3 regions of the Nocardioides aromaticivorans genome follow, and region 2 is predicted to be linked to each of the others. Evidence: riboswitches for the same ligand, from Rfam matches in the RefSeq annotation. Region 2 holds a riboswitch; each other region holds the start of a gene.

Region 1 (10,403 bases), 290 kb from region 2:
CGCGGAGGGTGGTCTGGTCGGTGGTGGCGCGCTCGTGGACGCGCTGCCAGGCGAGGAGCATCCGCTCGGCGAGGCGCTGGTTCACCTCGTCCTCGGACCACCAGTACGCCTGGTTGGCCTGCACCCACTCGAAGTAGGAGACGACCACGCCGCCGGCGTTCGCCAGGATGTCCGGTACGACGAGCACGCCCCGCTCGCGCAGGAGCTCGTCGGCGCGGGTGCTCGTCGGGCCGTTGGCGCCCTCGACGACGAGGCGCGCGCGGATCCGGTCGGCGTTGCCCTCGTGGATCACGCCCTCGACGGCGGCCGGCACGAGCAGGTCGACGTCGAGCTCGAGCAGGTCCTCGTTGCTGATCTCGGTGAGCCGGCCGAAGCCGACCACGCTGCCGGTGGCGTCCACGTGGGCGCACAGGGCCGCGATGTCGAGGCCCTGCGGGTCGCGCACGCCGCCGTACTGGTCACTGACGGCGACGACCCGCACGCCGGCCTCGGCGAGCAGGACCGCGCTGCCGCGGCCGACCTTGCCGAAGCCCTGGACGGCGGCCGTCGTGCCGCGCGGGTCGAGTCCGGTGCTGGAGATCGCGGCGAGCGCGACCTCGACGACGCCCCGGGAGGTCGCCATCGCGCGGCCGAGCGAGCCGCCGAGGCTGATCGGCTTGCCGGTCACGACACCGAGGACGGTGTGCCCGCTGCTCACCGAGTAGGTGTCCATGATCCAGGCCATGGTGCTCTCGTCGGTGCCGATGTCGGGGGCCGGGATGTCGTGCGCCGGGCCGATGATCGGGCTGATCTCGCTGGCGTAGCGGCGGGTCACCCGCTGCAGCTCGGCCTGGCTGTAGTCGCGCGGGTCGATCCGCACGCCGCCCTTCGCGCCGCCGTACGGCACGTCGAGCAGGGCGCACTTCCAGCTCATCCACATCGCCAGGGCGCGGACCTCGTCGAGGTCGACCTCCGGGCTGTAGCGCAGGCCGCCCTTGGCCGGGCCACGGGAGAAGTTGTGCTGCACCCGGTGGCCGATGAGCACCTCGACCTCGCCGCTGTCGCGGCGCAGGGGGATGCTGACGGTCATCTCGCGGCGCGGCGTGGCGAGCATCGCGAAGGTGCCCTCGTCCAGGCCGAGCCGGTCGCAGGCAGCGCGCAGCTGCCGGTGGGCGTCGCCGAGCGGGTCCTTGCGGACCTCCTCGGTGGTCGACGTCCCCGGCAGGACGTCGACGCTCACTGCCCGGCCGCCGCGAGCGCTGCCTCGACCACGTCGAACGCCTCGTTGAGCTGCTCGTCGGTGATCGACAGGGGCGGGAGGAAGCGCAGCACGTTGCCGTAGGTGCCGCAGGTCAGGACGATGACGCCCTCGGCGTGGGAGCGGGTCGCGATCTCCTTGGCCAGGACGGGGTCGGGCGTGTCGGTGCCGGCCTCGACCAGCTCGACCGCGAGCATGGCGCCCCGGCCGCGGACGTCGCCGATCCGGCTGTCGCGCTCGCCGATCGCGCGGAGCCGGCCGACGACGAGCTCCTCGATCTGCCGGGCGCGCTCCACCAGGCCGTCGGCCTCGATGGTCTCGATGACCGCGAGCGCCGCGGCGCAGGCGATCGGGTTGCCGCCGTACGTGCCACCGAGGCCGCCGACGTGGACCGCGTCCATCATCTCGGCGCGGCCGGTGACCGCGGAGAGCGGCAGGCCGCCGGCGATGCCCTTGGCCGTCACGATCAGGTCGGGTACGACGCCGTCGTGCTCGCACGCGAACATCGCACCGGTGCGGGCGAAGCCGCTCTGCACCTCGTCGGCGACGAAGACGACGCCGTTGGCGGTGCACCACTCGGCCAGCGCGGACAGGAAGCCGGCGGCGGGGACGATGAAGCCGCCCTCGCCCTGGATCGGCTCGATCACGACGGCGGCGAGGTTGTCGGCGCCGACCTGCTTCTCGATCACGTCGATGGCACGGGCGGCGGCCGTGGCGCCGTCGAGCCCGCCGTCGCGGTAGGGGTAGGACAGCGGCGCGCGGTAGACCTCGGAGGCGAACGGGCCGAAGCCGTGCTTGTAGGGCATCGACTTGGCGGTCATCGCCATCGTCAGGTTGGTGCGGCCGTGGTAGGCGTGGTCGAAGACGACGACCGCGTCCTTGCCGGTGTGGTGGCGCGCGATCTTGACGGCGTTCTCGACCGCCTCGGCGCCGGAGTTGAAGAGCGCGGTGCGCTTCTCGTGGTCGCCCGGGGTGAGCCGGTTGAGGTGCTCGGCGACGGCGACATAGCCCTCGTAGGGCGTCACCATGAAGCAGGTGTGGGTGAACGCCGCGACCTGCTCCTGCACGGCCGCGACGACGCGCGGCTCGGCCGCACCGACGGTGGTGACGGCGATGCCGGAGCCGAGGTCGATGAGGATGTTGCCGTCGACGTCCTCGAGCAGGCCGCCGCCGGCGTGGGCGGTGAAGACCGGCATCGTCGTACCGACGCCGGAGGCGACGGCCGACGTCTTGCGGGCCATCAGCTCGACCGACTTCGGGCCGGGGATGGGGGTGACCAGGCGGCGTGCCTGGCGTACGGCGGGGGCGGAGGTCTCGGTGGTCACCCTCCTATCGTGCTCCGCGCCCTGCATGTCGTCCAATGCCTTTCTGTTGGGATTTGGATGCCGCTGCGGCATACAGTGGGCGGGTGGACCTGCGCCTCCTGACCACCTTCAGCACGGTGGCCGAGCTGGGCTCGGTGAGCGCCGCCGCGGAGGCGCTGCACGTCACCCAGCCGGCCCTGTCGCGCCAGCTCCAGCAGCTCGAGCGGCAGACCGGTGTCACCCTCTTCCACCGCCACCACCGGCGACTCAGCCTGACCGCCGCCGGCCACACCTTCCTCGCCGCGACGCGCGACGTGCTCACCAGCGCCGAGGCGGCCCGCTCGCTCGCCGAGGCGCTCGCCGCCGGCCGCCTCGAGCGGGTCCGCGCGGCCGCGCCGACCACCACGCTGACCGACGTGGTCGCGCCCTTCCTCGCCACCCTCGGCCCCGACGACCCGCTCATCACCGTGCACGAGGCCAACGCCGCCGACGCGATCGACGGGCTCGGCGACGACCTCGACCTCGCCGTCCTCACCGTGCCGCCGCCGCGGCACCTGAGCAGCGCGCCGGTCGCCCGGCTGCCCGTGTGGGCCTACGTCCGCGCCGACCACCCGTACGCCGGCCGGTCCGCCGTACCCGTCGCCGAGCTCGCCGACGAGCGGCTGATCACGCTCGAGCCCGGTGCCCGACCGCGCACCCTGCTCGACGAGGCGCTCGCCCGCGCCGGTGCGGCGGCCTCCGAGGTGATCGCCTGCAGCAACCCCCAGGTCGCGCAGGCCCTGGCCGCCGCCGGCCGCGGCATCGCCGTCGTCTCCGACGACCCGCGCTTCGACCTCGAGCGCACCCTCGTCCTCGACGACGCGGGCGCGCCACTGACCCTCACCCTCGTCGCGGCCTGGGATCCCCGGCACCACGCGGCGACCGTGCTGGCCGGGCTGGCCGAGCGGCTGGAGGCGTTCTGCAGCGAGCGGTACCCGCCGCTGGCCGGGTAGTGCCTCGCCTCGTCAGCACTCGATGACATTGACGGCGAGACCTCCGCGCGAGGTCTCCTTGTACTTCACGTGCATGTCGCGACCGGTGTCGCGCATGGTCCTGATCGCCTTGTCCAGCGACACCTTGTGGTGGCCGGTCCCGTTGATCGCCAACCGGGCGGCGTTGATCGCCTTCACCGAGGCGATCGCGTTGCGCTCGATGCAGGGGATCTGCACCAGCCCGCCGATCGGGTCGCAGGTCAACCCGAGGTTGTGCTCGATGCCCACCTCGGCGGCGTTCTCGACCTGGGTCGGCGTCCCGCCGAGCACCTCGCACAGCGCACCGGCGGCCATCGCGCAGGCCGACCCGACCTCGCCCTGGCAGCCGACCTCGGCGCCCGAGATCGAGGCGTTCTCCTTGAACAGGATCCCGACGGCGGCGGCGGTGAGCAGGAAGCGCACCACCCCGTCGTCGTCCGCGCCCCGGACGAAGCGCACGTAGTAGTGCAGCACCGCCGGGATGATCCCCGCCGCGCCGTTGGTGGGCGCGGTGACGACGCGACCACCCGAGGCGTTCTCCTCGTTCACCGCGAGCGCGAACAGGTTGACCCAGTCGATGACGTCGAGCGGGTCGCCGCCCTCGGCCCGGGCGCAGAGGTCGGCGTGCAGGCCCGGCGCGCGGCGCGGCACCTTCAGCCCGCCGGGGAGCAGGCCCTCGGCGCTGCAGCCGGCGCGGACGCACTCCTGCATGACCGCCCAGATCTCCAGCAGCCCGGCGCGCACCTCGTCCTCGCTGCGCCACGACAGCTCGTTGGCGAGCATCACGTCGCTGACCCGCAGCCCGGTCTCCTCGCAGATGGCGAGCAGCTGGGCGCCGGTGGTGAAGGGGTACCGGACCTCCGTCCGGTCCACCACCACGCGGTCGGCACCGACCGCGTCCTCGTCGACGACGAACCCACCGCCGACCGAGTAGTAGGTCCGCTCGCGGAAGGCACCCTCGATGCCGTACGCCGTGAAGGTCATCCCGTTCGGGTGCGCGGGCAGCGAGCGGCGCCGGTGCAGCACGAGGTCCTCGGCGGCGTCGAAGCGGACGGTCCGCCTGCCGGCGAGGTCGATCGCCCCGTCGCGTCGTACGACGTCGAGCCGGCCGCGCGCGGCGGCGACGTCCACGGTCGCCGGCAGCTCCCCCTCGAGCCCGAGCACGACGGCGCCCTCCGAGCCGTGGCCGTGCCCGGTCGCCCCCAGCGACCCGAACAGCTCGGCCTTCACCCGTACGGTCGCATCGAGGAGCCTGTCGTGGACGAGGCCGTCGACGAAGGTCTTCGCGGCGCGCATCGGCCCCACCGTGTGTGACGACGACGGACCGATGCCGATGGAGTAGAGGTCGAAGGTGCTCAGGGGCACGACGCGACCTCCCGCTCGAGCACCTCAGGCCTCGAGCAGCGCGTCGTACGCGGCAGCGTCGAGCAGGTCGACGGTGGCGGTCACCTTGACGACGAGGAGCCAGCCGCGGCCGAAGGGGTCGCTGTTGACCAGGCTCGGGTCGCCGTCGACGTCCTCGTTGACCTCGACGACCTCGCCGGTCACCGGCGAGTAGAGGTCGCTGACGGACTTGGTGGACTCGAGCTCGCCGCAGGTCTGGCCCGCGGTGACGGTGTCGCCGACGGCCGGCAGGTCGACGTACACGATGTCGCCGAGAGCGTCGGCGGCGTAGGCCGTCACGCCGACACGCGCGGTGTCGCCGTCGAGGGCGACCCACTCGTGCTCGGCGGAGTACTGGAGGTTCGTGGGGTTGCTCATCGTCTTCTCCTCGAGGTGGGTCAGCGGTTGCGGGTGTAGAAGGGGAGCTCGACGACGTCGGCGTCCTCGAGGGAGCCGCGCAGCAAGACGGAGACCCGGGTGCCGGGCGCCGCGAGGTGCGGCGGCACGTAGGCCATCGCGACCGGCTTCTCCAGCGTCGGCGACGGCGCGCCGCTGGTGACCTCGCCGACCTCGGCGCCGGTGGCCGGGTCGACGACCGGGTAGCCCGCGCGCGGCGAGCGGCGGCCGGTGGAGACCAGCCCGACGAGCACGCGCTCCGGGCCCTGCTCCTTGCGCTTCGCGAGCGCCTCGTGCCCGACGAAGCCGTCCGGCTTGTCGAGGACGACGACCCGGCCCAGGTTGGCCTCGTACGGCGTCGTGTCGCGGCTCAGCTCGTGGCCGTAGAGCGGCATCCCCGCCTCCAGGCGCAGCGTGTCGCGGCAGGCGAGGCCCGCGGGGACGAGGCCGTGCGGCTCCCCCGCCTGCTGCAGCGCGGCCCAGACGGCCTCCGCGTCGGACGGCCGGCAGTAGACCTCGAAGCCGTCCTCGCCGGTGTAGCCCGTCCGCGCGAGCAGCACCTCGACTGCGCCGTCAGGGGCAGCGACCGTGCCGGCGTCGATGGCGTAGTACCTCAGCGACGGCACGTCGAGCTCGGTCAGCTCCGCGACGATCGCGGCCGACGCCGGGCCCTGGACCGCCAGCAGCGCCCACTCCTCCGACGTGTCGCGGACCTCGACGTCGTACCCGTCGGCGCCGGCGGCCACCTCGGGGGCGACGACGGCGACATTGCTGGCGTTCGCGACGACGAGGTAGTGCTCCTCGGCGAGGCGGTAGACGACGAGGTCGTCGATGATCCCGCCGTCCTCGGCGCAGATCATCGAGTAGCGGGCGCGGCCGACGCCGATCGCCGACGGACGACCGACGAGGGCGTGGTCGAGCGCGGCGCCGGCACCCGGGCCGGTCAGCTCGATCTCGCCCATGTGGGTGAGGTCGAAGAGGCCCGCCGTCGTGCGCACGGCCCGGTGCTCGGCGAGCTCCGAGCTGTAGCGGACCGGCATCTGCCAGCCGGCGAAGTCCGTGAAGTTGGCGCCCAGTGCGGTGTGGACCGCGTGCAGCGGGGTGGTGCGCGGGGTGGGGTCGTTCGTTGCCATGCGGAGGCTCCCGGGGTCGAGGGTGCACGGCACCCTGCTGGTCTGCCTCCCCGCTCTGTCATGGGTGCCTGAGAGCTTCACCGCGACGAGCGGCTTGCACCGTGGGCGCAGGACATGGGTCCTGTCTTTCCAGAGTTGCCTCGCCGCGCAGTGATGGGGCCTGAGAGTTTCTCGGGGAGAGTTGCTCCTACGGCGCCCCGTCGCGACCCATCGGGTCAGGCGGGGTCTCTCCTGCTGCGGCTTCGAACGGCCGGTGTGGAGTTGTGTGCGGCGAGGCTACAGGTCGTGGCCGCCCGGGTCCCATTCCCCTCCGGCGCGGACGGCACGCCTGCGTCAGCCGATGCTGGCGCCGCCGTCGACGTAGAGCGTCTGGCCAGTGACGTACGACGACTCGTCGGCCGACAGGAAGGTGACCGCGGCCGCGATGTCGTCCGGCTGACCGACCCGCCTGACCGGGACGGCGTCGGCGTTGAGGCGGCGGAACTCGTCGACGTCCATCTTCAGCCGGGCCGCGGTGGCGTCGGTCATCTCGGTCGCGATGAAGCCCGGCGCGACCGCGTTGACGTTGATCCCGAACGGGCCCAGCTCGATGCCCAGGGTGCGGGTGAAGCCCTGCACGCCCATCTTCGCGGCCGAGTAGTTGGCCTGCCCCCGGTTGCCCAGCGCCGAGATCGAGGAGATGTTCACGACCTTGCCGTACTTCTGCTCCACGAAGTGCTTCTGCGCGGCCTTGGTCATCAAGAACGCACCCTTGAGGTGCACCCCCATCACCAGGTCCCAGTCCTCCTCGGTCATCTTGAACAGGAGGTTGTCGCGGGTGATGCCCGCGTTGTTCACCAGGACGTGGATCCCACCCAGCTCGGTGACGACCCGCTCGATGGCGGCGTCGACCGACGCGCCGTCGGAGACGTTGGCGCCCACGCCGATGGCCTTCGCACCCTCGGTGAGCGGCAGCTTCGCGGCGGCCTCGGCGGCCGCGGTCTCGTCGAGGTCGACGATCGCGACCGACGCGCCCTCCTCGGCGAACCGGGTGGCGGTGCCGAACCCGATCCCGCGCGCTGCTCCGGTGATGACGGCGACTCGCCCGTCGAAACGACCCATGGTGGTGCTTCCTCTCGTTGGTGGTGGCGGCCGGTCGAGGTCGACTCAGCCGAGGCGGACCAGCGTCTTGCCGGTCGTGCGGCCCGCGAGCATGTCCGCCATCGCGCGCGGGGCCTGCTCGAGGCCGTCGTAGACGGTCTCGGGTGCGACCAGCCGGCCGTCGCGGATCCAGCCGGCCATCCGTTGCTGCATCTCCTCGAGCAGGTCGAGGTGCAGGCTGCCGCGGAAGCCGGACAGCGTCAGGTGCTTGGCGGTCGCGAGGAAGATGTTGCGCGGACCGGTGGGCTCCGACTCGTAGTCCGAGATCGAGCCGCACAGGGCGATGCGCCCGTGCATGGTCATCGCGTCGAGCGCCGCCTCGAGGTGCTCGCCGCCGACGTTGTCGAAGTACAGGTCGATGCCCTCGGGGGCCAGGCGTGCCAGCGCCTCCCCCAACGGCTCGGACCGGTGGTTGAACGCCGCGACGCCCAGGTCGTCGCGCAGCCAGGCGACCTTCTCGTCCGATCCGGCGCTCGCGACCACCCGGTGGCCGAGGTTGCGGGCGATCTGGACGACCAGGGAGCCGACGGCTCCGGCGGCCGCCGACACCCACAGGACCCGCCCGCCGCTGAGGCCGTCGACGACCGCGAGGCCGGCGTACGCCGTCAGGCCCATCGGCCCGAGCGGCCCGAGGAAGTGCTGGTGCGGCGCGTCGCCCGGGTCGAGCACGCGCAGCGTCCCGACGCCGTTCATGGCGCTCTCGCCCGCGCGCACCACGGCGTGCTCCCGCCAGCCCAGGGAGTGCCAGACGACGTCGCCCGGCTCGAACCCGTCGGCCCGGGACGCGACGACCTCACCGATCGTGAGGACGCCGTCCATCGGCGCGTGCAGGTCGAAGGCGGTGAAGTAGCCGTCGGGTGCCGCGGGACGCAGCCGGAGCCTCATCCCGGGGTCGACGGAGGTCCAGGTGTTGCGGACCAGCACCGAGCCTGCGGCGAGCTGGTCGGGGTCGGGGAGCTCGACGGGGACGACCTCGAAGTGCTCGGGCCCGACCTCGCCCCGCGGGTGGGCAGCGACCTGCAGCGCACGGCTCTTCATGTCTCTCCTCGGCACTCGGTGTGTGGACACCCGCGACTGTACTGAACTAAATTCAGTTTATGAAGACTCCGATGATGTCGGCTTGGCGCTGGACCGGGACCGGACGTCCGCTCCAGCTCCACGAGGTCCCGGTGCCCGCTCCCGGTCCCGACGAGGTGTTGGTGCGCGTGCGCGCTGCTGGCATGTGCCACTCGGACGTGGGCGAGCTCGACGAGCCCTCATGGGCCGTGAACATCACGCGCAACCCGATCACCCTCGGGCACGAGATCGCCGGCGAGGTCGTCGCCGTCGGCACGGATGTCACCGGCTGGACGACGGGCCAGCGGGTCGGCGTCCATCCGCAGGGCAGCACCGTTCCCGGCTACAGCCGCGACGGCGGCTACGCGAGCCACCACCTGGCCCCGGCCGGTGACCTCGTCGCGGTGCCCGACGGGCTGAGCGACGAGCTCGCCGCCACCGGCACCGACGCCGGCATGACGTCGTACCACGCGGTCGCGGTGGTCGGCGGCGTCCGCGCGGGCAGCCGCGTCGGCGTCATCGGCCTCGGGGGCCTCGGCCAGCTCGGCGCCCAGCTCGCCGTCCACCTCGGCGCCGAGGTCCACGGAGCCGACACGAGTACGGCGGCACGCTCCCTCGCGGCCGGATGGGGCCTCGCCGGGCTCCACGAGCGGGCCGAGGACCTGCGCGGCCTCGGCCTCGACGTCGTCATCGACTTCGCGGGCTTCGGCACGACCACCGAGGCGGCCGTGCAGGCGATCCGCGTCGGCGGCGACGTCGTGATGGTCGGCCTGGGCGCCGAGCACACCACGCTGACCACCGCCGACGTCATCCACCAGAAGGCACGGATCCACGGCTCGTCGGGCGGCACCCGCGACGACATCGCCGCGGTCTACCAGCACCTGGCCAGCGGCGCGCTGGCACCGACCGTCGAGCGGATCGGCTTCGACGACGTCCCGCGCGGGATCGAGCGCCTGCGCGCCGGCGACGTACGGGGGCGGCTGGTCGTCGTGTTCGAGGGCGGGCAGCACGATGGGCGCTGAGTCCGGGCCGGCACGACGACAGCGGTGGCCCGCCCGCGTCTACGGCACCGGCGCCGAGCCCGACTACCGATTCTCCCTCGCGAACGAGCGGACGTTCCTCGCGTGGCTGCGGACGTCGATGGCCCTGGTGGCCGGTGCCGTCGCGCTCGACGCCTTCGCGACGGGCTATCCCCGGCCGGTCGTCCAGGCAGTCGCCGGGGCTCTGGTGGCGCTGGGCGGAGCGGGCGCAGTCCTGGCGTGGGCACGCTGGAGTGCGGGCGAACGTGCCATTCGGAGAGGCGAGCCGCTCCCCGGGTTCCGGGCCGGGGCCGCCGCCTGCGCCGTCCTGGTGGCCGTGGCCACGACCGCCGCGTTCCTGGTGCTGGTGCGGTGAGCGACCCTCCACGGGATCCGGGCCTCCAGGCGGAGCGCACCCGCCTCGCCGGCACGCGGACGATGCTCAGCACCGGCGCCGCAACGCTGGCTCTGCTCCACCTGACCGCCCCCTCCGCGCCCATCGGGCCGGTCCTGCTGGCGGCCGTCGCACTGGCGGCCTCGACCGGAGCCGCTCCCCTGCTGCGGGACTCGACCGGGGTGCGCCTGGCGGCCCAGTCACTCACCGCCGTCATGATCGCCGCCTGCGCGTTGGTCACCGTCGTTCGCGGCTGATAGCCCTCACGCCACGGGACGCACCGGACCGGGCAGCCAGGCGCCACTGAGCGCGTCCGCGAGCGGCTCGTAGA
Region 2 (10,403 bases):
GCGGACGGTCCGCCTGCCGGCGAGCTCGATCGTCTGGTCGCGTCGTACGACGTCGAGCCGGCCTCGCGCGGCGACGACGTCCACGGTCGCCGGCTGCTCCCCCTCGAGCCCGAGCACGACGGCCCCCTCGGAGCCGTGACCGTGCCCGGTGGCGCCGAGGGAACCGAACAGCTCGGCCTTCACGCGCAGGGTGGCGTCGAGCAGGCCGTCGGCGGCCAGCCCGTCGGCGAAGGTCTTCGCGGCCCGCATCGGCCCGACGGTGTGCGACGACGAGGGGCCGATGCCGATGGAGTAGAGGTCGAAGGTGCTTAGCGGCACGTCGCACCCCGGCGCTCGATCGCCTGCCGGTGGAGCCGTCCGGCCCGGTACGACGAACGGACCAGCGGTCCCGAGAGGACTCCCGCGAACCCGATCTCCTCGGCCTCGGCGGCGAGCTCGACGAACTCCTCGGGCTTGACCCACCGCTCCACGGGGTGGTGGCGCGGCGAGGGACGCAGGTACTGGGTGATCGTCACCAGCTCGCAACCCGCCTCGTGCAGGTCGCGCAGGGCCTGGGAGACCTCGTCGCGGGTCTCGCCCATGCCGAGGATCAGGTTCGACTTGGTGACCAGCCCGAACGCCCGGGCCTGGGTCAGCACGTCGAGCGAACGGTCGTACCGGAACGCGGGGCGGATCCGCTTGAAGATCCGCGGCACGGTCTCCACGTTGTGGGCCAGCACCTCCGGGCGCGACTCGAACACCTCGGCCAGCAGCTCGGGACGGCCGTTGAAGTCGGGGATCAGGTTCTCCACCCCCGTGGCGCCCCCCTCGTTGTCAGCAGTGAGCTCGTGGATCGCACGCACCGTCTCGGCGTACAGCCACGCCCCACCGTCCGGGAGGTCGTCGCGGGCGACGCCGGTGATGGTGGCGTACTTGAGCTCCATCTGCTGCACCGACTCCGCCACCCGGCGCGGCTCGTCGCGGTCCAGCGGCTGGGGCTTGCCGGTGTCGATCTGGCAGAAGTCACAGCGGCGCGTGCACTGGTCGCCACCGATGAGGAAGGTCGCCTCGCGGTCCTCCCAGCACTCGAAGATGTTCGGGCACCCGGCCTCCTGGCAGACCGTGTGCAGCCCCTCGGACTTCACCAGCTTCTGCAGCGACCGGTACTCCGGACCCATCGTCGCCTTCGTGCGGATCCACGACGGCTTCCGCTCGATCGGCGTCTCCGCGTTGCGGACCTCCAGCCGGAGGAGCCTGCGCCCCTCCGGCACGACGGCCGTCACCGGCCCGCGTAGAGCGGGTGCGCGGCGGCGAGGGCCGCGACGCGGTCGCGCAGCTTCGCGGCCACTCCCTCGTCGTACGACGGCTTGAGCGCCTCGGCGATGACGTCGGCGACCTCCGCGAAGGCCTCCGCGCCGAACCCGCGGGTGGCCAGGGCCGGCGTACCGATCCGCAGGCCGGAGGTCACCATCGGCGGGCGCGGGTCGAAGGGCACCGCGTTGCGGTTGACCGTCAGCCCGATGGAGTGCAGCCGGTCCTCGGCCTGCTGCCCGTCGAGCGCGGAGTCACGCAGGTCGACGAGCACCAGGTGCACCTCGGTGCCGCCGGTGAGCACGGACACCCCGGCCTCGGCGACGTCCGGCTGGGTGAGCCGCTCGGCGATGATCCGGGCGCCCTCGAGGGTGCGCTCCTGCCGCTCCTTGAACTCGGGCGAGGCCGCCATCTTGAAGGCCACCGCCTTCGCCGCGACGACGTGCTCGAGCGGACCGCCCTGCTGGCCGGGGAACACCGCACTGTTGATCTTCTTCGCCAGCTCGGCCTTGCTCAGGATCACGCCGCCACGCGGACCGCCGAGGGTCTTGTGCGTGGTCGTGGTGACGATGTCGGCGTAGGGCACCGGGCTCGGGTGCAGCCCGGTGGCCACCAGGCCGGCGAAGTGCGCCATGTCGACCATGAGGTAGGCACCGACGAGGTCGGCGATGCGGCGGAACTCCGCGAAGTCCAGCTGGCGCGGGTACGCCGACCAGCCGGCCACGATCAGCTTCGGCCGGTGCTCCAGCGCGAGCCGCTCGACCTCGGCCATGTCGACCCGGAAGTCCTGGTCGTCCACGTGGTAGGCCACGACGTCGTAGAGCTTGCCGGAGAAGTTGATCCGCATGCCGTGGGTCAGGTGGCCGCCGTGCGCGAGGTCGAGACCGAGGATCGTGTCGCCCGGGTCGAGCAGCGCGAACATCGCGGCCGCGTTGGCCTGCGCGCCCGAGTGGGGCTGCACGTTGGCGGCCTCGGCACCGAAGAGCTCCTTGACCCGGTCGATCGCGAGCTGCTCGATGACGTCGACGTGCTCGCAGCCGCCGTAGTAGCGGCGTCCGGGGTAGCCCTCGGCGTACTTGTTGGTCAGGACCGAGCCCTGCGCCTCCATGACGGCGACGGGGGCGAAGTTCTCCGACGCGATCAGCTCGAGGGTGGACTGCTGGCGGGCCAGCTCGGCGGAGATGGCCGCGTGGACGTCGGGGTCGTAGTCGACCAGTCGCTGGTCGAGCATGTCAGGCCTCCAGCAGCGCGTCGTAGGCCGCGGCGTCGAGCAGGTCCGTGGTCGCGGTGACCTTGACGACGAAGAGCCAGCCCTCGCCGAAGGGGTCGCTGTTGACCAGGCTCGGGTCGCTGTCGACGTCCTTGTTGACCTCGACGACCTCGCCGGTCACCGGCGAGTAGAGGTCGCTGACGGACTTGGTGGACTCGAGCTCGCCGCAGGTCTGGCCCGCGGTGACGGTGTCGCCGACGGCCGGCAGGTCGACGTAGACGATGTCGCCGAGGGCGTCGGCGGCGTAGGCGGTGACGCCGACGCGGGCGGTCTCGCCGTCGAGGGCGACCCACTCGTGCTCGGCGGTGTACTGGAGGTGGGTGGGGTTGCTCATCGGGTGCTCCTGGTGGTGTCGGTGCGGGAAGGGGCGGTCAGCGGGCGCGGGAGTAGAACGGGAGCTCGAAGACGTCGGCGTCCTCGAGCGTGCCGCGCAGGGAGACGGCGACGCGGGTGCCGGGTACGGCGAGGTGCGGCGGGACGTAGGCCATGGCGATCGGCTTCTCCAGGGTCGGCGACGGGGCGCCGCTGGTGACCTCGCCGACCTCGGCGCCGGTCGCCGGGTCGACGACCGGGTAGCCCGCGCGCGGCGAGCGGCGGCCGGTCGAGACCAGGCCGACGAGCACCCGGGCCGGGCCCTCCTCCTTGCGCTTCGCCAACGCGTCCTGGCCGACGAAGCCGCCGGGCTTGTCGAGCACGACGACGCGGCCCAGGTTCGCCTCGTACGGCGTGGTGTCGCGGCTCAGCTCGTGGCCGTAGAGCGGCATGCCCGCCTCCAGGCGCAGCGTGTCGCGGCAGGCGAGCCCGGCGGGGACCAGGCCGTGGGCCTCCCCCGCCTGCGCCAGAGCGGCCCAGACGGCGGGGGCGTCGGCCGGGCGGCAGTAGACCTCGAAGCCGTCCTCGCCGGTGTAGCCGGTGCGCGCGAGGAGGACCTCGACCGCGCCGTCAGCGGCAGCGACCGTGCCGGCGTCGATGGCGTAGTACTTCAGCGACGGCACGTCGAGCTCGGTCAGCGCGGCGATGATCGCGGCGGACGCGGGCCCCTGGACCGCCAGCAGCGCCCAGTCGGCGGACGTGTCGCGGACCGTGACGTCGTACCCCTCGGCCCGGGCGGCGATCTCCGGCGCGACGACGGCGACGTTGCTGGCGTTGGCGACGACGAGGTAGTGCTCGTCGGCCAGGCGGTAGACGACGAGGTCGTCGATGATGCCGCCGTCCTCGGCGCAGATCATCGAGTAGCGCGCCCGGCCGACGCCGATCGCCGACGGGCGGCCGACGAGGGCGTGGTCGAGCGCGGCGCCGGCGCCCGGCCCGGTCAGCTCGATCTCGCCCATGTGGGTGAGGTCGAAGAGTCCCGCGGTCGTGCGGACGGCGCGGTGCTCGGCGAGCTCCGAGCTGTAGCGGACCGGCATCTGCCAGCCGGCGAAGTCGGTGAAGCTCGCCCCCAGGCCGGCATGGACCTCGTGCAGCGGGGTGGTTCGAGAGGACACGGCAGTGCTCCTAGGTGGTGGCGTGGGTGGGGTGGTCAGTTCTCGAAGTCGGAGATCGGCGGGCACGAGCAGACGAGGTTCCGGTCGCCGTAGGCCTGCTCGATGCGGCGAACCGGCGGCCAGTACTTGCCCGCGGGGGTGCCGGACGGGAAGACCGCCTCCTCGCGCGTGTACGGCGCCGTCCACTCCTCGACGAGGCAGGCGGCCGTGTGCGGGGCGTGCCGCAGCGGGCTGTCCTCCGCGCTCCAGCGGCCGGCGGCGACGGCGTCGATCTCGCCGCGGATCGCGACCATCGCCGCGACGAACCGGTCGAGCTCGGCGAGGTCCTCGGACTCGGTGGGCTCGATCATCAGCGTGCCCGGGACGGGGAAGCTCATGGTCGGCGCGTGGAAGCCGTGGTCGATGAGCCGCTTCGCGACGTCGTCGACGCTCACGCCGGTCTCGGCGGTGAGCGGGCGCAGGTCGACGATGCACTCGTGCGCGACCAGGCCGTTCTCCGCGGTGTAGAGCAGCGGGAAGTGAGGCGCGAGCCGGTGCGCGAGGTAGTTCGCCCCCAGCACCGCGGTCTGGGTCGCGCGGCGCAGGCCGTCGGCGCCCATCATCCGCACGTAGGCCCACGCGATCGGCAGGACGCCCGCCGAACCGTACGGCGCCGCGCTGATCGGGCCGATGCCCACGCGCTGCTCCGGGACCGGGTGCAGCGGGTGGCTCGGCAGGTACGGCGCCAGGTGGGCCGCGACCGCGACCGGGCCGACCCCCGGGCCGCCCCCGCCGTGCGGGATGGCGAAGGTCTTGTGCAGGTTCAGGTGCGAGACGTCGCCGCCGAACGTGCCCGGCCGGGCGATGCCGACGAGGGCGTTGAGGTTGGCACCGTCGACGTACACCTGGCCGCCGTGGCGGTGCACCAGGTCGCAGAGGTCGGTGATGCCGGTCTCGTAGACGCCGTGGGTGGAGGGGTAGGTGACCATCACCGCGGCGAGCCGGTCGGTGTGCTCGGCGCACTTCGCGGCCAGGTCGTCGAGGTCGACGGTTCCGTCCTCGCGGGAGGCCACCACGACGACCCGGAAGCCGGCGAGCACCGCGGAGGCGGCGTTGGTGCCGTGCGCGCTGGACGGGATCAGGCAGACGTCGCGCCGCGCCTCACCACGGTCGTGGTGGTACGCGCGGATCGCGAGCAGGCCGGCGAGCTCGCCCTGCGAGCCCGCGTTGGGCTGGATCGACACGGCGGCGTACCCGGTGATCTCGGCCAGCCACTCCTCGAGCTGCTCGACGAGCACGCGGTAGCCGGCGACGTCCTCGAGCGGGGCGAGCGGGTGCATGTCGGCGAAGCCGGGCCACGAGATGGGCTCCATCTCCGCGGTGGCGTTGAGCTTCATCGTGCAGGAGCCGAGCGGGATCATGCCGCGGTCCAGCGCGTAGTCCTTGTCGGAGAGCGCCCGCAGGTAGCGCAGCATCGCGGTCTCGGAGCGGTGCCGGTGGAAGACCGGGTGCTCGAGGAAGGCGGAGGTACGACGCAGCGCCGCGGGGATCCCGGTGCCCACCTGGACCATGACGCCACCGTCGGTCCGGGGCTCGACGGCGTCGACGACGGTCGCGACGTGCTCGGCGGTGGTGATCTCGGAGCAGGTGATGCCGACGTGCGTGGCGTCGACCGGGCGCAGCAGGATGCCGGCGGCGCGGGCGCGGGCGACGACGGCAACGGCGTCCGCGACCTCGACGACGACGGTGTCGAAGAAGTGCCGGTTGACCCGCCGCACGCCGCGCACCTCCAGCTCGGAGGCGATCTCGGCGGTGCGGGCGTGAACCTGGCCGGCGATCCGGCGCAGGCCGTCGGGCCCGTGGTAAACGGCGTACATCCCGGCGGTGATCGCCAGCAGCACCTGCGCGGTGCAGATGTTCGACGTCGCCTTGTCGCGGCGGATGTGCTGCTCGCGGGTCTGCAGCGCGAGGCGGTACGCCGGCTGTCCGGACGCGTCGATCGAGACACCGACGAGGCGGCCCGGCAGGTGCCGCTCGAGGCCCTCGCGCACGGCGATGAAGGCGGCGTGCGGGCCGCCGTAGAACATCGGGACGCCGAGCCGCTGCGTCGACCCGACCGCGATGTCGGCGCCGATCTCGCCGGGCGGCGTGAGCAGGGTCAGCGCGAGCGGGTCGCAGGTGACCGCCACCGCGGCGCCCCGGCCATGTGCGTCGTCGGCGAGCGGGCGCAGGTCGCGGACCTCCCCCGAGCAGCCGGGGTACGACGCCAGCAGGCCGAAGAAGTCGCCCTCCGGGAGCGGCCCGTCCAGGTCCACGAGCTCGACCTCGAGCCCGACCGCCTCGGCGCGGGTGCCGATGACGGCGAGCGTCTGCGGCAACGTGTCCGCGTCGACGAGCACCCGCGGGGACTTCGACCGCGACGCTCGGCGCATCAGCAGGATCGCCTCGACCACGGCCGTGGCCTCGTCGAGCAGCGAGGCGTTGGCCGTCGGCAGGCCGGTGAGGTCGCCGACGACGGTCTGGAAGTTGAGCAGGGCCTCGAGCCGACCCTGGCTGATCTCCGGCTGGTAGGGCGTGTACGCCGTGTACCAGGCCGGCGCCTCCAGCAGGTTGCGGCGGATCACCGGGGGCGTGATGGTCGGGTGGTAGCCGCAGCCGATCATCGCCACGCCGACGTCGTTGCGGCCCGCCAGCGCGGCCAGCTCTGCGAGCGCCTCGGCCTCGCTGGCCGCGGGCGGGAGCCGGAGCGGCTCCGGCGACACGATGCCGGCCGGCACCGCTGCGGCCATCAGGTCGTCGAGGCTCGAGTAGCCGATCTCGGCCAGCATCTTCGCCTGCGCGGCAGCGTCGCTGCCGATGTGGCGCTCGCTGAAGGGGGTCCCGAAAGGGGTGGGGTCGTTCGAGGACACGGAGGCTCCCGTCGTCGAGGGTGCACTGCACCCTGCTTCGCTTGCCTCCCCGCTCTGTCATGGGTGCCTGAGAGCTTCACCGCGACGAGCGGCTTGCACCGTGGGCGCAGGACACGGGTCCTGACTTTCCAGAGTTGCCTCGCGCGAGCAGTGATGGGGCCTGAGAGTTTCTCGGGGAGAGTTGCTCCTACGGCGCCCCGTCCCGACCCATCAGGCCAGACGGGGGCTCTCCTGCTTCGGCTTCGAACGGCCGGTGTTCAGTTGTACGTCGCCCACACCGTAGCCGAGCCTCGTCACGCCCGGCACCGACTGTCTGGCAACACCCACTGGAGCACGGCCCGGCCCGCCGTGGCCAGGACGCTGTGCCGGACCGCGGAACGCCACGTGCGGTCCGCCTCGTCCGGTCTCCACCGAAACCCGCGCGGTTCTGGGGCGTGGAACGTCACGCTTCCCAGCTCCCGACGCCCGGACTTGGATGGCCAGATGCCCCTTCCGACCGCCCGCGGAAACTGAGCCCGCATGAACGGCCAGGTCGGCAACTCGCCCTTTGACTTCGCTGCCGCCAGCCCGTTGTCCGACCTCTTCCGAGTGGCCAACGCAGTCCGCTCCGAGCTCACCAACCGCGTCCTGCGCCGATACGACCTGACCTGGACCGGGTTCATCGTCCTCGCCGTCGTGTGGAACTCGGACGGCGTCGAGACCCGACACGTCGCCGAGTGCGCCGACGTCTCGAAGGCCACGCTGACCGGGGTAGTGAAGACCCTCGAGGGCCGAGGGCTGCTCCTCCGGGAGGGCGACCAGCGGGACCGTCGCCTGGTCCGGCTCCGCCTGACCGACAAGGGCACCGCGCTGACGGAGCAGGTCCATCCCGAGTTCCACGCCGTCGAGTCCGCGATCATCAGTCAGCTCTCCGGCCGCAAGGTCAGCGCGCTCACCCGCACCCTGCGCGACATGCTCGACGCCGTCGAGGGCCACGTCGACACGCCAGCCACGACACGTGCCGGCGCCTGACCGGCCACTTCCTGGCTGGCCCCGCGCCTCTGTGGCACCGGTTCCGAAGTTGGGGGTGGCGCAGCACACATCAACGGCGTACGGTATTGGTATGAGGGCACGACCATTAGACGTATCAGTCCCCACTCTTGAGCACAGCACTCCTGACGGCGGGTCTGTCGGCAAGGCGATCTCGCTCCTGACCGCGTTCGGCGACGCCGCAGGCGGCGCGACCCTCACCGAACTCGCGCACATCGCCGGCGTTCCGAAGTCGACGGCCCATCGCCTGCTCGGTGTGCTGCGCGACGCTGGGCTCGTCGACCGGGACGGCATGGACTGGTACCTGTGCGCTCCGATGCTCCGCCTCGGAGCAGTGGCCCTGCGCGGCGGAGCGGGCGTCCTGCGCGAGGTCGCGCTGCCGTACCTCTCCGAGCTCTACGAGCTCACGCACGAGAACGTCCACCTCGGCGTCCTCGACGGCACCGACGTGGTCTACCTCGACAAGATCTACGGGCACCGCTCCACCTCGACACCGTCGCGCGTGGGCAGCAGGCTGAACGCACACACCTCCGGCCTCGGAAAGGCCATCCTGTCCCGGTCGGACCGGACGGCCGTCAAGCGCGTCCTCGACGGTGGACTCCGGCCGACGACGACGCGATCGATCGCGCTGCCGGGCATGTTCCTCCGTCAGCTCGAGGCTGCGCGCCAGGAAGGGGTGGCGTTCGACCGCGAGGAGTGCCGGGAGGGTCTCGTCTGCGTGGCCGCCCCCATCCTCGGCCCGTCCGGTCGGGCGGTGGCCGCCATCTCGGTAGCGGGCTCCGCACGAACCCTGAAGATCGACGCCATCGCGAGCGCCGTTCGCAACGCCGCGGTCCAGGTCTCCCGGAAGGCCGGGCCGGACGTCGACCTGATCGCCACCGGCACGTGACCTCCGCATCCGAACCATCGAAAGGACGCCCGTGAACCTGCGGACCCCACCTTCGCTCCCCCAACCGTTGATCGGCGTCACCGGCCAGTACCGGTACGGCCACGAGGTCGGCCGGCTGCCCGCGTTCGTCGGCCAGGAGCCGATCGAGGTCTTCCTCTCCCCCTACATCCGCAGCGTCGCCGGTGCCGGCGGCACGCCCGTGCTGCTCACGCGGGAAGCCGACCCCGTAGCAGTCGTCGACCGACTCGACGCACTGGTCCTCGCGGGCGGGGAGGACGTCGACCCGGGACGCTACGGCGGCATCCCCACCGAGTTCGCGACGGTGATGGACCCCGGGCGCGACGCGTTCGAGATCGGGCTGTTCGAAGCCGCTCTAGTGAAGGGCATCCCGGTGCTCGGAATCTGTCGGGGCTGCCAGCTCATCAACGTGGCTCGTGGCGGCACGCTCGTCCCCCATCTCTCGGCCTCCGACGGGCAGTCCCACTCCTTCTACGGCTATCCCGGGAACCACCGGCCGCAGATGGTGAACGTCACCGAGGACAGCGAGCTCTCCCGCGTCCTCGGTGCCCGGATCTCCGTGAACAGCTACCACCACCAGGCGGTCCTGACCCCCGGCGAGGGCGTCGTGGTCTCGGCGCGAGCTCTGGACGGGGTGGTGGAGGGCATCGAGATGCCCGACGCCGACGTCGTCGCCGTACAGTGGCACCCCGAGATGTTCGGCGGTGATCCCTTGTTCGACTGGCTCGTCGAGCGGGCCGTCGACAGGACCCGAGGAACTGACCTGAGTGAGCACTCCCTCCACGCCGCCGGATGAGCTGATCGACACCGACTCGCACTGGCACCGCCACGGCGAGGCGGTCCGCACGTCCACGGACGACGTCCACGCCCGCATCCGGGCCATGGTCCACGGCGGGCAGCTGCGTCCAGGGGACCGGCTGCCCGCCGAGCGACGTCTGAGCGAGATGTTCGCGGTGTCCCGGTCCACCCTTCGCGAGGCACTGAGCCGCCTTCGCGCGGAGGGCTACGTCGAGGTTCGTCGCGGCGTCGAAGGAGGAACGTTCGTCACCGAGCTCGCACAGCCCTACGCACGTTGGCTCGCGCAAATGGCTGACGACGGCTCCCTGCTGCGCGAGATCATCGACGTGCGCACGGCTGTCGAGTCGCACATCGCGTGGTTGGCTGCCGAACGGAGAACGGCCGAGGACCTGCAGCAGCTCGCCGAGGCGATCGACGTCGACGGTGACCGGCTGACGCCCCGTCAGTTCCGTGAGTCCGACAGCCGGTTCCACGGGCTGCTCGCTCGCGCGGCCGGCTCACCCCGGCTCCACCGGCTGATGGAGACTGCGCGGGGTGAGCTGTTCACGCCGGCAAGTGAGCCGCTCATCCTTCCTGGGACGATCGCGCGAAGCCACGAGGAGCACCACGGCATCCTGGCTGCGGTTCGCGCCGGCGACGGCAACAGGGCAGCCCAGCGGATGCGCGACCACCTGCATGCGACTTTCGATGACGTGTCGAGCGCAATTGAGTCGGCCGGCCACCTGTCACGATGA
Region 3 (10,403 bases), 2.3 Mb from region 2:
CCGAGCGCCAGAGGCTCTGCGCCAGCGGCAGCGGGACCAGCGCGTCACCCTCGTCGCGGAACCAGGCGAACTGGACGGCAGCGCGGCGAGAGCCGTCTCCGGCAGCTTGCTGCCCGGCCTGCGGCGGAGACGCGCTCGTCCCCGGTTCATAGAACGTGTTCTCGTTCATGGCCCCATCATGCCCGCTGGCCCCTGGGTGTGAGCAGCGGGCTCCCGGGGCAGGGTGCCCGCATGACCAGACTGGGATGGATCGTCGCCGGAGCCGTCGCCCTCGTGCTGCTCCTCGCCGGCAGCGTGACCGCGCTCGTCGTCGCCTCCGGCGGTGACCCGACCAGCGTCGAGGAGGTCGCCGACGCCGCGGTCGACGCCGCGGAGGACCTCGAGGTGGACGACGGGATCGACCTGCTCTGCGAGGCGCCGTCCGGGAAGGACCGCGCCGACCTCGAGAAGCTGATCGAGACGGTGCGTGACGAGACCGGCGAGGACGACCCCGACGCGACCTACGAGATCTCCGACGTCGAGGGCGACACCGAGGGATCGTTCACGGTCCGGGTGACCAGCGACGAGGAGCCCTACACCGACGCCGAGATCGCCGCGGTCGTGCACGTCGAGGAGCGGGACGGACGCTCGTGCATCTCCGGCTTCGACCCGATCAGCTGACCCGCTCCGCCGTCATCGTCGTCGCCGTCGCGACCTCGGCCGCGGCGTGGGCGGGCGCAGGCGTCGACCCCTGGTCGCTCGCGACCTGGCTCGCGGCCCACGGCGGGCTGGTCCTCGCGGTCGCGCTCGGCTGGGTGGTCCTCGCGCCGTTGCCGCTGGGGGCGGCGGCGCTGGTGGCGCGGCGCTCGCCGTGGCCGTGGATCGGCACGGTGACGGTCCACCTCGTCGTGCCGGTCGTGCTGCTCGCCCGCTTCCCGCACCTGCTGCCCGGCTGGGCGTGGGCCGTGGTCGCGCTCAGCGTGGCGGTCGGGCTCGCGTCCGTGGTCACGGCCTTCCCGGATGGCCCCCGGGGATCGTGACCGCCGGGTCGTACGGCGTGCGGGTGTAGACGAACGTCGCGCACTCCAGGCTGCGAACCGCGCCCGTGTCGGCATCGCGCCGGACCAGCAGCCGTTCGCCGCGGTGGTAGCCCTCGGCCCCGACGAAGGCGCCGTCGACGTCGACGAAGCGCTCGTGGAGCTCGGCCGTGCGCAGGTCGCGGGCCACCAGCTCACCGCCGGTCCACTCGAAGGCGAAGCCCGTGTTGCCCCAGAACCACAGCCCGAGCAGCTCGGCCACCTCGCCCGGCAGGGGCGGCAGCGAGGGGAACCACGGCTGCGCCACCGGCGCCGCGACGTCACCGAGCAGCGTCGCCGGCACCTGCTCGGGCCGCAGGCCGGTCGTCGCGTTGGCGAGCGCGACGACGGCGTCACGGGTGTCCCGGTCGACGAAGAGCGAGGCCTGGAAGCCCGGCATCGAGCCGGTGTGGCCGACCATCGTCCGTCCGCCGACGTGGAGCACGCGGAGGCCGAGCCCGTAGGCGTCGGCCGGAGCGACCGGCGCCGCCATCTCCGCCAGCGTGGACGCGGAGAGCACGTCGCGATGGCCGGAGGCCAGGAAGTCGGCCCACCGCAGCAGGTCCGCGACCGTGCTCCACAGCTGTCCGGCGGGCGCCATGGCGCCCGTGTCGGTGTGCGGCTCGGCGCTCAGGGTGTGGGCGAAGTGGTCGACGCTGCGGCCGGGCGCGTGCTCCGCAGGAGGGTGGTACGACGTCGCGCCCATCCCGAGCGGGACGAGCAGCCGCTGCTGGACGACCTCCCACCAGGGTGCGCCGCGCAGCCGGGCCACGACCTCGCCCAGCAGCGCGAAGCCGAGGTTCGAGTAGTGGTAGTACTCCCCCGCCGCAGCCACCCGCCCGGATCCGTCGTTGGCGGCGAGCAGCTCGGCGACACCGCCGCCGTCCACGCGCTCCCACCACGGTCCGACCGGCTCGCTCTGCAGCCCGCCCGTGTGCGCGAGGAGCTCGCGCAGCGTGGCGTCGGGGTACCCGCACTCGGGCAGGAATCGCCCCACCGGGTCGGCGAGGTCGAGCAGGCCCTCGTCCCGCAGCTGCAGGACGAGGACCGCCGTCAGGGTCTTGGTGATCGAGCCGATCCGGTAGGCGGAGTCGACGCCGACCCCGGGCAGCGCCGAGGAGCAGCCGGACCAGACCGGCTCGCCCCCGCGCGCCACGCCCGCCACGACCGAAGGCAGCCGGCCCGCGCCCTGGAGCGCGGCCAGCCGGTCGTCGTACACGGTCATTCGGCGTAGGCGTCCATCGGCGGGCACGCGCACACCAGGTTGCGGTCGCCGTAGGCCTGGTCGATCCGGGCGACCGGCGGCCAGTACTTGTCGGCCGCGCCGGCGAGGCCCGCCGGGAAGACGCCGACCTCGCGGGAGTAGGCACGGTCCCACTCGCCGACCAGCGCGCGGGCGGTGTGCGGGGCGTGGTGCAGCGGCGACGCGTCGACGTCCCACTCCCCCGCGGCGACCCGGTCGATCTCGCCCTTGATCGCGATCATCGCGTCGCAGAACCGGTCGAGCTCGGTGAGGTCCTCGGACTCCGTCGGCTCGACCATCAGCGTGCCCGCGACCGGGAACGACATCGTCGGGGCGTGGAAGCCGTAGTCGATGAGCCGCTTGGCGACGTCGTCGACCGAGACGCCCGTCGCTGCGGTGATGCCGCGCAGGTCGAGGATGCACTCGTGGGCGACCAGCCCGGACTCGCCTCGGTAGAGCACCGGGAAGTGCTCGCCCAGTCGGGCCGCGACGTAGTTGGCGGACAGAACCGCGACCGCGGTCGCACGGGTGAGGCCCTCAGCGCCCATCATCCGGATGTAGGCCCACGAGATCGGCAGGATGCCGGCGGAGCCGAACGGCGCGGCGCTGATCGCACCGGTGCCCTCGCGCCGGTCGGCGTCGGGGTGCAGCGGGTGCGTCGGGAGGTACGGCGCCAGGTGCGCGCGCACCGCGACCGGGCCCACGCCCGGGCCGCCGCCACCGTGCGGGATGCAGAACGTCTTGTGCAGGTTGAGGTGCGAGACGTCGCCGCCGAACTTGCCGGGCTGCGCGTAGCCGAGCAGCGCGTTGAAGTTCGCGCCGTCGACGTACACCTGGCCGCCGTGCTCGTGGACGATGTCGCACAGCTCGGTGATGGTCTCCTCGTAGACGCCGTGCGTCGACGGGTAGGTCACCATGATCGCGGCGAGCGTCTCGGAGTACTGCTCGCACTTGGCCCGCAGGTCCTCGAGGTCGACGGTGCCGTCGTCGGTCGCCTTCACGACGACGACCTTCATCCCGACCATGACGGCCGAGGCGGGGTTGGTGCCGTGGGCGGACGACGGGATAAGGCAGACGTCGCGCTGGCCCTGGCCGTTGGCGCGGTGGTAGTTGCGGATCGCGAGCATGCCCGCGAACTCGCCCTGCGCGCCGGCGTTCGGCTGGATGGAGACGCGGTCGTAGCCGGTGGCCTCGGCCAGCCAGCCCTCGAGCTGCTCGATCAGCTGGCGGTAGCCGTCGGCGTCCGCGGCCGGGACGAACGGGTGGAGGTTGGCGAAGCCGGCGAGCGAGATGGGCTCCATCTCGGTGGTCGCGTTGAGCTTCATCGTGCAGGAGCCGAGCGGGATCATGCCGCGGTCGAGCGCGTAGTCGCGGTTCGAGAGCCGCGCGAGGTAGCGCAGCATCGAGGTCTCGTTGTGATGGGTGTTGAAGACCGGGTGGGTCAGGAACTCCGTGGTCCGCTCGAGGTCCTCGGGCAGCCCGGCGTCGCCCTCGGCCGACACCTCCGTCACCCCGAAGGCACCGAGGACGGCGGCGAGCGTGGCCTCGCCGGCGGACTCGCCGAACGAGATGCCGACGGTGTCGCCGTCGACCGGCCGCAGGTGGATGCCGGCCTCACGGGCGGCCGTGACGACCGCACCGGAACGACCGGGGACGCGGACGTTGAGGGTGTCGAAGAAGGTGTCGTTGACGACCTCGATGCCGGCGGCCTCGAGGGACGCGGCGGCCCGGCGGGCGAGGCCGTGGATGTCGGCCGCAATCTCCTTCAGGCCCTGCGGACCGTGGTAGACGGCGTACATGCCGGCGGTCACGGCGAGCAGCACCTGGGCGGTGCAGATGTTGGACGTCGCCTTGTCGCGGCGGATGTGCTGCTCGCGGGTCTGCAGGGCGAGCCGGTACGCCGGGCGTCCCTCGGCGTCGACCGAGACGCCGACCAGGCGCCCGGGCAGCTGGCGCTCGAGGCCCTCGCGGACGCTGATGAAGCCGGCGTGCGGGCCGCCGTAGAACAGCGGGACGCCGAAGCGCTGGGCCGAGCCGACCACGACGTCGGCGCCGAGCGTGCCGGGCGCCTCGAGCAGGGTCAGCGCGAGCAGGTCGGCGGCGACGACCGCGAGGCCGCCCCGCTCGTGGACCGCGTCGATGACCGGCTTGATGTCGGCGATCCGGCCGGAGGCGCCGGGGTACTGGATCAGCACGCCGGAGACATCGCCCTCGGGCAGGCCCTCGGTGAGGTCGGCGACCACGATCTCGATCCCGATGCCCTCGGCGCGGGTGCGCACGACGTCGATGGTCTGCGGCAGCGCGTCCGCGTCGACGACGAACGGGCCCGAGGCCTTGCGGTTCGCGCGGAACGCCAGCGCGACGGCCTCGGCAGCCGCCGTACCCTCGTCCAGCAGGGACGAGCCGGCGGTGGTCAGCCCGGTCAGGTCGGAGACCATCGTCTGGAAGTTGATGAGCGCCTCAAGGCGGCCCTGCGAGATCTCCGGCTGGTACGGCGTGTAGGCGGTGTACCAGCTCGGGTCCTCGAGCACGTTGCGGCGGATCACGGCGGGCGTCACGGTCGCGTGGTAGCCCAGGCCGATCATCGGCTCACCGGGGACGTTGGCCGCGGCCAGGGCGCGCAGCTCGGCGGCGGCGGTCTCCTCGTCGGCGGCCGCCGGCAGGTCGAGCTCCTCGCCGGACCGGATGGACTTCGGCACGGCCGCGTCCATGAGCGCGTCGATCGACGCGTAGCCGAGACGGTCGAGCATGGTCGCGACCTGGTCGTTGTCGGGACCGATGTGGCGGTTGACGAAGGGGGCACTCATCAGCAGGCAGGCTTCCTCGGGATCGAAAAGGATCGAGCCCTCCCCCTCTGTCGGCGCGTCGCTGCGCCTCCAGAGTTGCCTGCTCCGCACGGTCCGGGCGCCTGAGAGGTTCCGGGGAGGAATTGCCCCTTCGGCGCAGGCCCACGTCAGCGACGTGTCCTGACTCTCCCGTGCGGGATGAACAGCAGCTACAGGTTACAACGCCTAGCCGGCGTTCCTCGCAGCGCGACGCGCGGCGAGCTCGTCGCCGGCCACGTCCTCGGCCTGCTCGGTGTCGCTGGCGCTCTCGCTCGGCAGCTGGGCGAGGGTGCCCTCGATCTCGCGCCAGACACCGCCGATGGCGATGCCGAACACGCCCTGGCCGCCCTGCAGGAGGTCGATGACCTCGTCGTTGCTGGTGCACTCGTAGACCGAGGCGCCGTCGCTCATGAGCGTGACCTGGGTCAGGTCGTCGGTGCCACGCTCACGCAGGTGCCCGACCGCCGTACGGATCTGCTGCAGCGAGATGCCGGCGTCCAGCAGGCGCTTGATGATCTTGAGGATCAGGATGTCGCGGAAGCTGTAGAGGCGCTGCGAGCCGGACCCCTTGGCACCGCGCACGCTCGGCTCGATCAGGCCGGTGCGCGCCCAGTAGTCGAGCTGGCGGTAGGTGATGCCGGCCGCGTTGCACGCGGTCGGACCGCGGTAGCCCAGGTCGCTCGGCAGCGGGGAGACGTCGTCGGTGAAGAGCAGCCCCTGCTCCTCGGCGGCAGCGGTCGCCGCGGCCGTGTCCTGACCGACCTTCTCGGGCTGCTGCTCGTTCACGGGGTCCTCCGCAGGGGTTCGATCAGGTGGGTGATCAAGGGGTGGTCGCGCAGGCATTGCACGGCTGTCATTCGACTCTTCAAGGTACGGCGCCGATGACGGGCCGGTCAAAGACGTCGCCGGGCGTGTCGTCAAAAACCCTCAGCCTCAACTTGAGGCTGAGGGAACTCCCGTCACTGTCCTGCTTCGAAGTCCTCGGGCGAGACGTGGTCCAGGAACTCCCGGAACGCCTCGACCTCGTCCTCCTCCTCGGCCGGCGCCGAGATCCCCGCCTCGGCCAGGACCTCCTCCGAGCAGTAGATCGTCGTACCGGTGCGAAGGGCGAGGGCGATCGAGTCCGACGGGCGCGCGCTCACCTCGGCACCCGACGCCAGGACCAGCGTCGCGAAGAAGACGCCGTCCTTCACGTCGGTGATCCGCACCTCCGACAGCTCTCCCCCGGTCGCCGCGAGCAGGTCCCTCATGAGGTCGTGCGTCAGCGGTCGAGGGGGGACGACGCCCTGCTGGGCGAACGCGATCGCGGTGGCCTCCACGGCGCCGATCCAGATCGGCACGTAGCGGTCCCCGACGGTCTCGCGCAGCAGCACGATGGGCTGGTTGGACGGCATCTCCACCCGGACTCCCAGGACATCCACCTCGCGCATGCCTCAACACTACTCGGGGTGGGATGAGGTGGGAGTGGTGGCTGCGTGGGGGTCGCGCAGGTGTTGCGGTTTGGGACCAAACCGCAACAATCCAACGCCCGGAGCTGCAGTTCCTGCCCAATCCGCGGCCTCGCCGGATCCCCGCGACCCGCCGGCCCTCAGATCCGGCGCAGGCCCGCCTTGACCAGGGTGGCGTGCAGCCGCACGGACAGGGCGGCGATCTCGCTCACGGCCTCCTCGGCACGCGCGGCGGCGCCGGCGTCGCGGCCGCGGCGGGGGGCGACGACCTGCTGGATGAGCCCGACCTCGCGGTCGGCGGCCGCCCGGAAGCCGCGCAGGTGGCGGGGCTCGATGCCGAAGTCCGCCAGCTCGCTGGCGGTCTGCGCAATCACCAGCGCGTCGGTGTCGTAGTGCCCGGTCGCCGACGGCGTGATGAGGGCGAACTCCTCCAGCTGTGCGAGGAGGGCCTCGTCGATCTCGGCCACCTTGATGAGCTCCTTGCGCGATAGCCGCAGCTTGTCGCTGCGACGGAAGGACTCCGGTGCCGGCATGCCGTCGGAGCCGATGGCGACGGTCGGCACGGTCGGGACGACCGGCTCCGGCGCGGGCGGCTCGAGGCCGCGGTCCATCGCGTCGAGGTGCTCGCCGATGACCTTGAGCGGCAGGTAGTGGTCGCGCTGCATCCGCAGGATGTAGCGCAGCCGCGCGATGTCGGCCTCGGAGAACTTGCGGTAGCCCGCGGGGGTGCGCTCCGGCTTGATCAGCCCCTCGGACTCGAGGAAGCGGATCTTCGGGATGCTGATGTCCTCGAAGTCCGTGCGCAGTCGGTCGAGCACCTGCCCGATGTTGAGCAGGGGCTCGCGCTCGCCGCGGGCGACGGCAGCGACCACGGTCAGTGGCTCTCGTGGCCCGCGAAGAAGACCAGGCGGTACTTGCCCACCTGGACCTCGTCACTGTCCTTGAGCTGCGCCTTCTCGATGCGGTCGCGGTTGACGTAGGTGCCGTTGAGGCTGCCCGCGTCCTCGACGGTGAACGAGTCGCCCGACCGGCGGAAGACCGCGTGGCGGCGCGAGACGGTCACGTCGTCGAGGAAGATGCCGCTCTCGGGGTGGCGGCCCGCGCTCACCTCGTCGGCGTCGAGCAGGAACCTGCTGCCGGCACCCGGACCCTTCTGTACGACGAGCAGCGCGTGCCCGACGGGAAGGGCGTCCACGGCGGCCGCGTCGACGGCGCTGAGCGCCCGGTCCGAGGTCTCCACGCGGTCGGCGGGGAAGACGGCCTGGATCGTCGCGGTCGAGTCCGTCGCGACCGGCGCGGTCGCGTCCGCCTCGACGAGACGGGTGCCGCACTGCGAGCAGAAGCGGGCGTCGTCAGGGTTCTGCCGGCCACAGGCGGTGCAGAACGGCATCTGGAAACTCCTTGGGTCCGGAACGGGTACTACGAACGTACCGGATCAGCCGTCGAGCTGGGCCTCGTATCCGGCCGCGTCGAGAAGTCCGTCGAGCTCGTCGGGCGTAGCGGGCGCGACCTCGAAGAGCCAGCCGGCGCCGTACGGGTCGTTGTTCACCAGCTCGGGCGTGGCGTCGAGGGCCTCGTTGACGGCGACGATCTCGCCGGAGACCGGGGCGTAGACGTCGCTGACCGACTTCGTCGACTCGAGCTCGCCGCACGCGTCGCCGGCAGCCACGGTCGCGCCGACCTCGGGCAGCGACACGTACACGATGTCGCCGAGGGCGTCCTGGGCGTAGTCGGTGATCCCCACGCGGACCGAGCCCGCCGCCTCGCCGGGCTGGCGCAGCCACTCGTGCTCGACGGTGTACTTCAGGTCAGCGGGGTTCGTCATGGCGAGAAGGCTACTGCCCCTGCTCCGGCAGGGCGTAGCGAGGCTCTGCGCGAGTCGCGACCGCTTCGATGTCGACCGCCTTGAGCTCGCTGACCTCCATCGTGCCGCCGTCGTTCTCGATCTGCTTCTTCGGCCCGAGGGCGAAGGTCAGCGAGTCGGCGAGGACGCCGGGCTCGCCGATGGCGTCGATGACGTACGGCGCCTCGATCCGCTCGCCGTCGACGGTGAACCCGCCCTCGGTCTCCTCGAGCGAGGTCTGCGCCACGACCCGGATGGTGCCGTTGATGGCGATCGCCTCGGCGCCGACGGTCCGCAGCGCCTGGATGGTGTCGAGGAGGGAGCCCAGGCGCACCCGGCCCTCGTCCTCGGTGATCGTGATCCGCACGCCGGGCCCGGTCACGGGCACGAGGCCCGCGATGATGCTGAGCGTGTCAGCCTCGGCCTTGGCCTGGTCGAGCGCGGTCTGCCGCTTGGTCGTGTCGTCGCGCAGGTCGGAGGCGACTCCCTCCAGGCGGTCGATCTCGGCCTCGGCACGCTGGCGGGCACCGCCGAGACCGTCGAGGAGGTCGATCAGCTCCTGCTGGCGCAGGCCGGAGTACGTCGCGTCCGTGTCGGTGACCCTGATCTGGGTGACGCCGGCGAAGCCCACCAGGGCCATGAGCACGCCCGCGACCAGCTGCCGGCGCGAGGGACGCAGCAGCGCCCGCCGGAGTCGGTCGAGCGGCTCGTCAGGCATGGAAGACGTGCCTCCGGATGGCGGCGACGTTGGTGAAGATGCGGATCCCGAGCACGACGATCACGCCCGTCGAGAGCTGGCCGCCGACGCCGAGCCGGTCGCCGAGGTAGACGATGCCTGCGGCGATCACCACGTTGCTGAGGAACGAGACGACGAAGACCTTGTCGTCGAAGATCCCGTCGAGGTAGGCGCGCAGGGCGCCGAAGACGGCGTCGAGCGCCGCCACCACCGCGATCGGCAGGTAGACCTCCAGACCGGCCGGGACGTCGGGCTGGAACACCAGGCCGAGCACCACACCGACCAACAGTCCGAGCACCGCGATCACGGCGGGCCACCTCCCTCGACCTTGGGGTTCTTCTTCTGCTCCACGAACCGGAGCTTCCGCATGGAGGCCGGTGCGGCGGGCAGCCGCAGGTCGTCCTCCTTGTCCATCTTCCACGAGAAGCCGAACTGGTTGGCAACCGCCACGAACTGCAGGCCGCTCGGCGTGTCGACGAAGCGCGACGCGAGGGAGCCCTGGTCGCCGATCGCGAGGATCGTGTACGGCGGCGCGACACCGACGAGGTTGACCTCGATCGCGTCGCCGGAGGTGCTGATCGCGCCCGTGCCCGTCAGCCGCTGCCCGTTGATGGAGATCGCCTCGGCGCCGGCGGACCACAGCGCGTTGGCGATCGTCGCCAGGTCGGTGCTGCGGACCAGCTCGTTCTCGGCGGCGTAGGGCGAGTTGTCCACGGTGAGCCGCACGCCGTCGCCGCGCACGGCCTCGAAGCCCGTGACCGCGCCGAGGTTCGCGTGGTCGGCCTGCACGTCGGCGTACCGGGAGCCGAGCGAGCGCAGCGCGTCCTCGGCGGCGAGGTTCTCCTCGCGCAGCGCCGCCGCGGAGTCGCGCAGGTCGGCGAGCGACGCCCGGCGGGCCTCGATCCGGCCGATCAGCGCGCTGCGGCTCTCCTGGTCGACGTCCGCGTTCGCCGAGGTCTGTACGGCGGCGACGGTCACCAGCAGCGCGAACGCGGCCACCACGCCGACGACGCCGGCCCGCAGCGCCGGTCGTGCATGGGCCTCCGGCCCGCGCCGCGACGCCGCGACCTGGTAGTCGCGGTCCATCGCCTCCTGGGTGATGAGCGCCAGGAGCGGCGTCCGTGCCCGGTCGGCGGGCGCGGCCGGCGCGGCGGGCTCGGTGGTCATCCCTCGCCCGTGCGCGATCGTGGCTCGGTCGTCGCCAGCAGCTTGCGCACCTGCCAGGCGTAGAGGATCCCCGCCCACCAGTACAG

What was found. Region 2 has a riboswitch for glycine ahead of gcvP (aminomethyl-transferring glycine dehydrogenase). Riboswitches for the same ligand answer to the same signal wherever they lie in the genome.
Region 1: linked by a shared signal. The riboswitch ahead of gcvT (glycine cleavage system aminomethyltransferase GcvT) and the one ahead of gcvP (aminomethyl-transferring glycine dehydrogenase) in region 2 are both predicted to bind glycine.
Region 3: linked by a shared signal. The riboswitch ahead of gcvP (aminomethyl-transferring glycine dehydrogenase) and the one ahead of gcvP (aminomethyl-transferring glycine dehydrogenase) in region 2 are both predicted to bind glycine.

Annotation. Positions count from the first base shown of each region.
Region 1 covers NZ_JACBZM010000001.1:2,551,283-2,561,685, reverse strand. Annotated here, with positions in the region: gene BJ993_RS12045 (Glu/Leu/Phe/Val family dehydrogenase) at 1-1,219, opposite strand, end outside; gene gabT (4-aminobutyrate--2-oxoglutarate transaminase) at 1,216-2,562, opposite strand; gene BJ993_RS12035 (LysR family transcriptional regulator) at 2,646-3,533, shown strand; gene BJ993_RS12030 (L-serine ammonia-lyase) at 3,546-4,916, opposite strand; gene gcvH (glycine cleavage system protein GcvH) at 4,941-5,312, opposite strand; gene gcvT (glycine cleavage system aminomethyltransferase GcvT) at 5,333-6,463, opposite strand; glycine riboswitch at 6,509-6,601, opposite strand; glycine riboswitch at 6,602-6,708, opposite strand; gene BJ993_RS12015 (SDR family NAD(P)-dependent oxidoreductase) at 6,797-7,564, opposite strand; gene BJ993_RS12010 (NADP-dependent oxidoreductase) at 7,610-8,641, opposite strand; gene BJ993_RS12005 (zinc-binding dehydrogenase) at 8,701-9,681, shown strand; gene BJ993_RS12000 (YidH family protein) at 9,671-10,054, shown strand; gene BJ993_RS11995 (DUF202 domain-containing protein) at 10,051-10,329, shown strand; gene BJ993_RS11990 (DUF1254 domain-containing protein) at 10,336-10,403, opposite strand, start outside.
Region 2 covers NZ_JACBZM010000001.1:2,263,419-2,273,821, reverse strand. Annotated here, with positions in the region: gene BJ993_RS10690 (L-serine ammonia-lyase) at 1-318, opposite strand, end outside; gene lipA (lipoyl synthase) at 309-1,262, opposite strand; gene glyA (serine hydroxymethyltransferase) at 1,259-2,521, opposite strand; gene gcvH (glycine cleavage system protein GcvH) at 2,523-2,894, opposite strand; gene gcvT (glycine cleavage system aminomethyltransferase GcvT) at 2,932-4,047, opposite strand; gene gcvP (aminomethyl-transferring glycine dehydrogenase) at 4,083-6,935, opposite strand; glycine riboswitch at 6,980-7,077, opposite strand; gene BJ993_RS10660 (MarR family winged helix-turn-helix transcriptional regulator) at 7,455-7,946, shown strand; gene BJ993_RS10655 (IclR family transcriptional regulator) at 8,038-8,853, shown strand; gene BJ993_RS10650 (gamma-glutamyl-gamma-aminobutyrate hydrolase family protein) at 8,885-9,667, shown strand; gene BJ993_RS10645 (FadR/GntR family transcriptional regulator) at 9,639-10,403, shown strand.
Region 3 covers NZ_JACBZM010000001.1:4,550,616-4,561,018, reverse strand. Annotated here, with positions in the region: gene BJ993_RS21860 (acyl-CoA thioesterase domain-containing protein) at 1-169, opposite strand, end outside; gene BJ993_RS21855 (hypothetical protein) at 232-660, shown strand; gene BJ993_RS21850 (hypothetical protein) at 630-1,019, shown strand; gene BJ993_RS21845 (serine hydrolase domain-containing protein) at 985-2,280, opposite strand; gene gcvP (aminomethyl-transferring glycine dehydrogenase) at 2,277-5,105, opposite strand; glycine riboswitch at 5,185-5,286, opposite strand; gene BJ993_RS21835 (MerR family transcriptional regulator) at 5,310-5,909, opposite strand; gene BJ993_RS21830 (bifunctional nuclease family protein) at 6,083-6,553, opposite strand; gene ftsR (transcriptional regulator FtsR) at 6,712-7,443, opposite strand; gene BJ993_RS21820 (FHA domain-containing protein) at 7,446-7,961, opposite strand; gene gcvH (glycine cleavage system protein GcvH) at 8,007-8,396, opposite strand; gene BJ993_RS21810 (DUF881 domain-containing protein) at 8,407-9,132, opposite strand; gene BJ993_RS21805 (small basic family protein) at 9,125-9,457, opposite strand; gene BJ993_RS21800 (DUF881 domain-containing protein) at 9,454-10,317, opposite strand; gene clsA (cardiolipin synthase ClsA) at 10,314-10,403, opposite strand, start outside.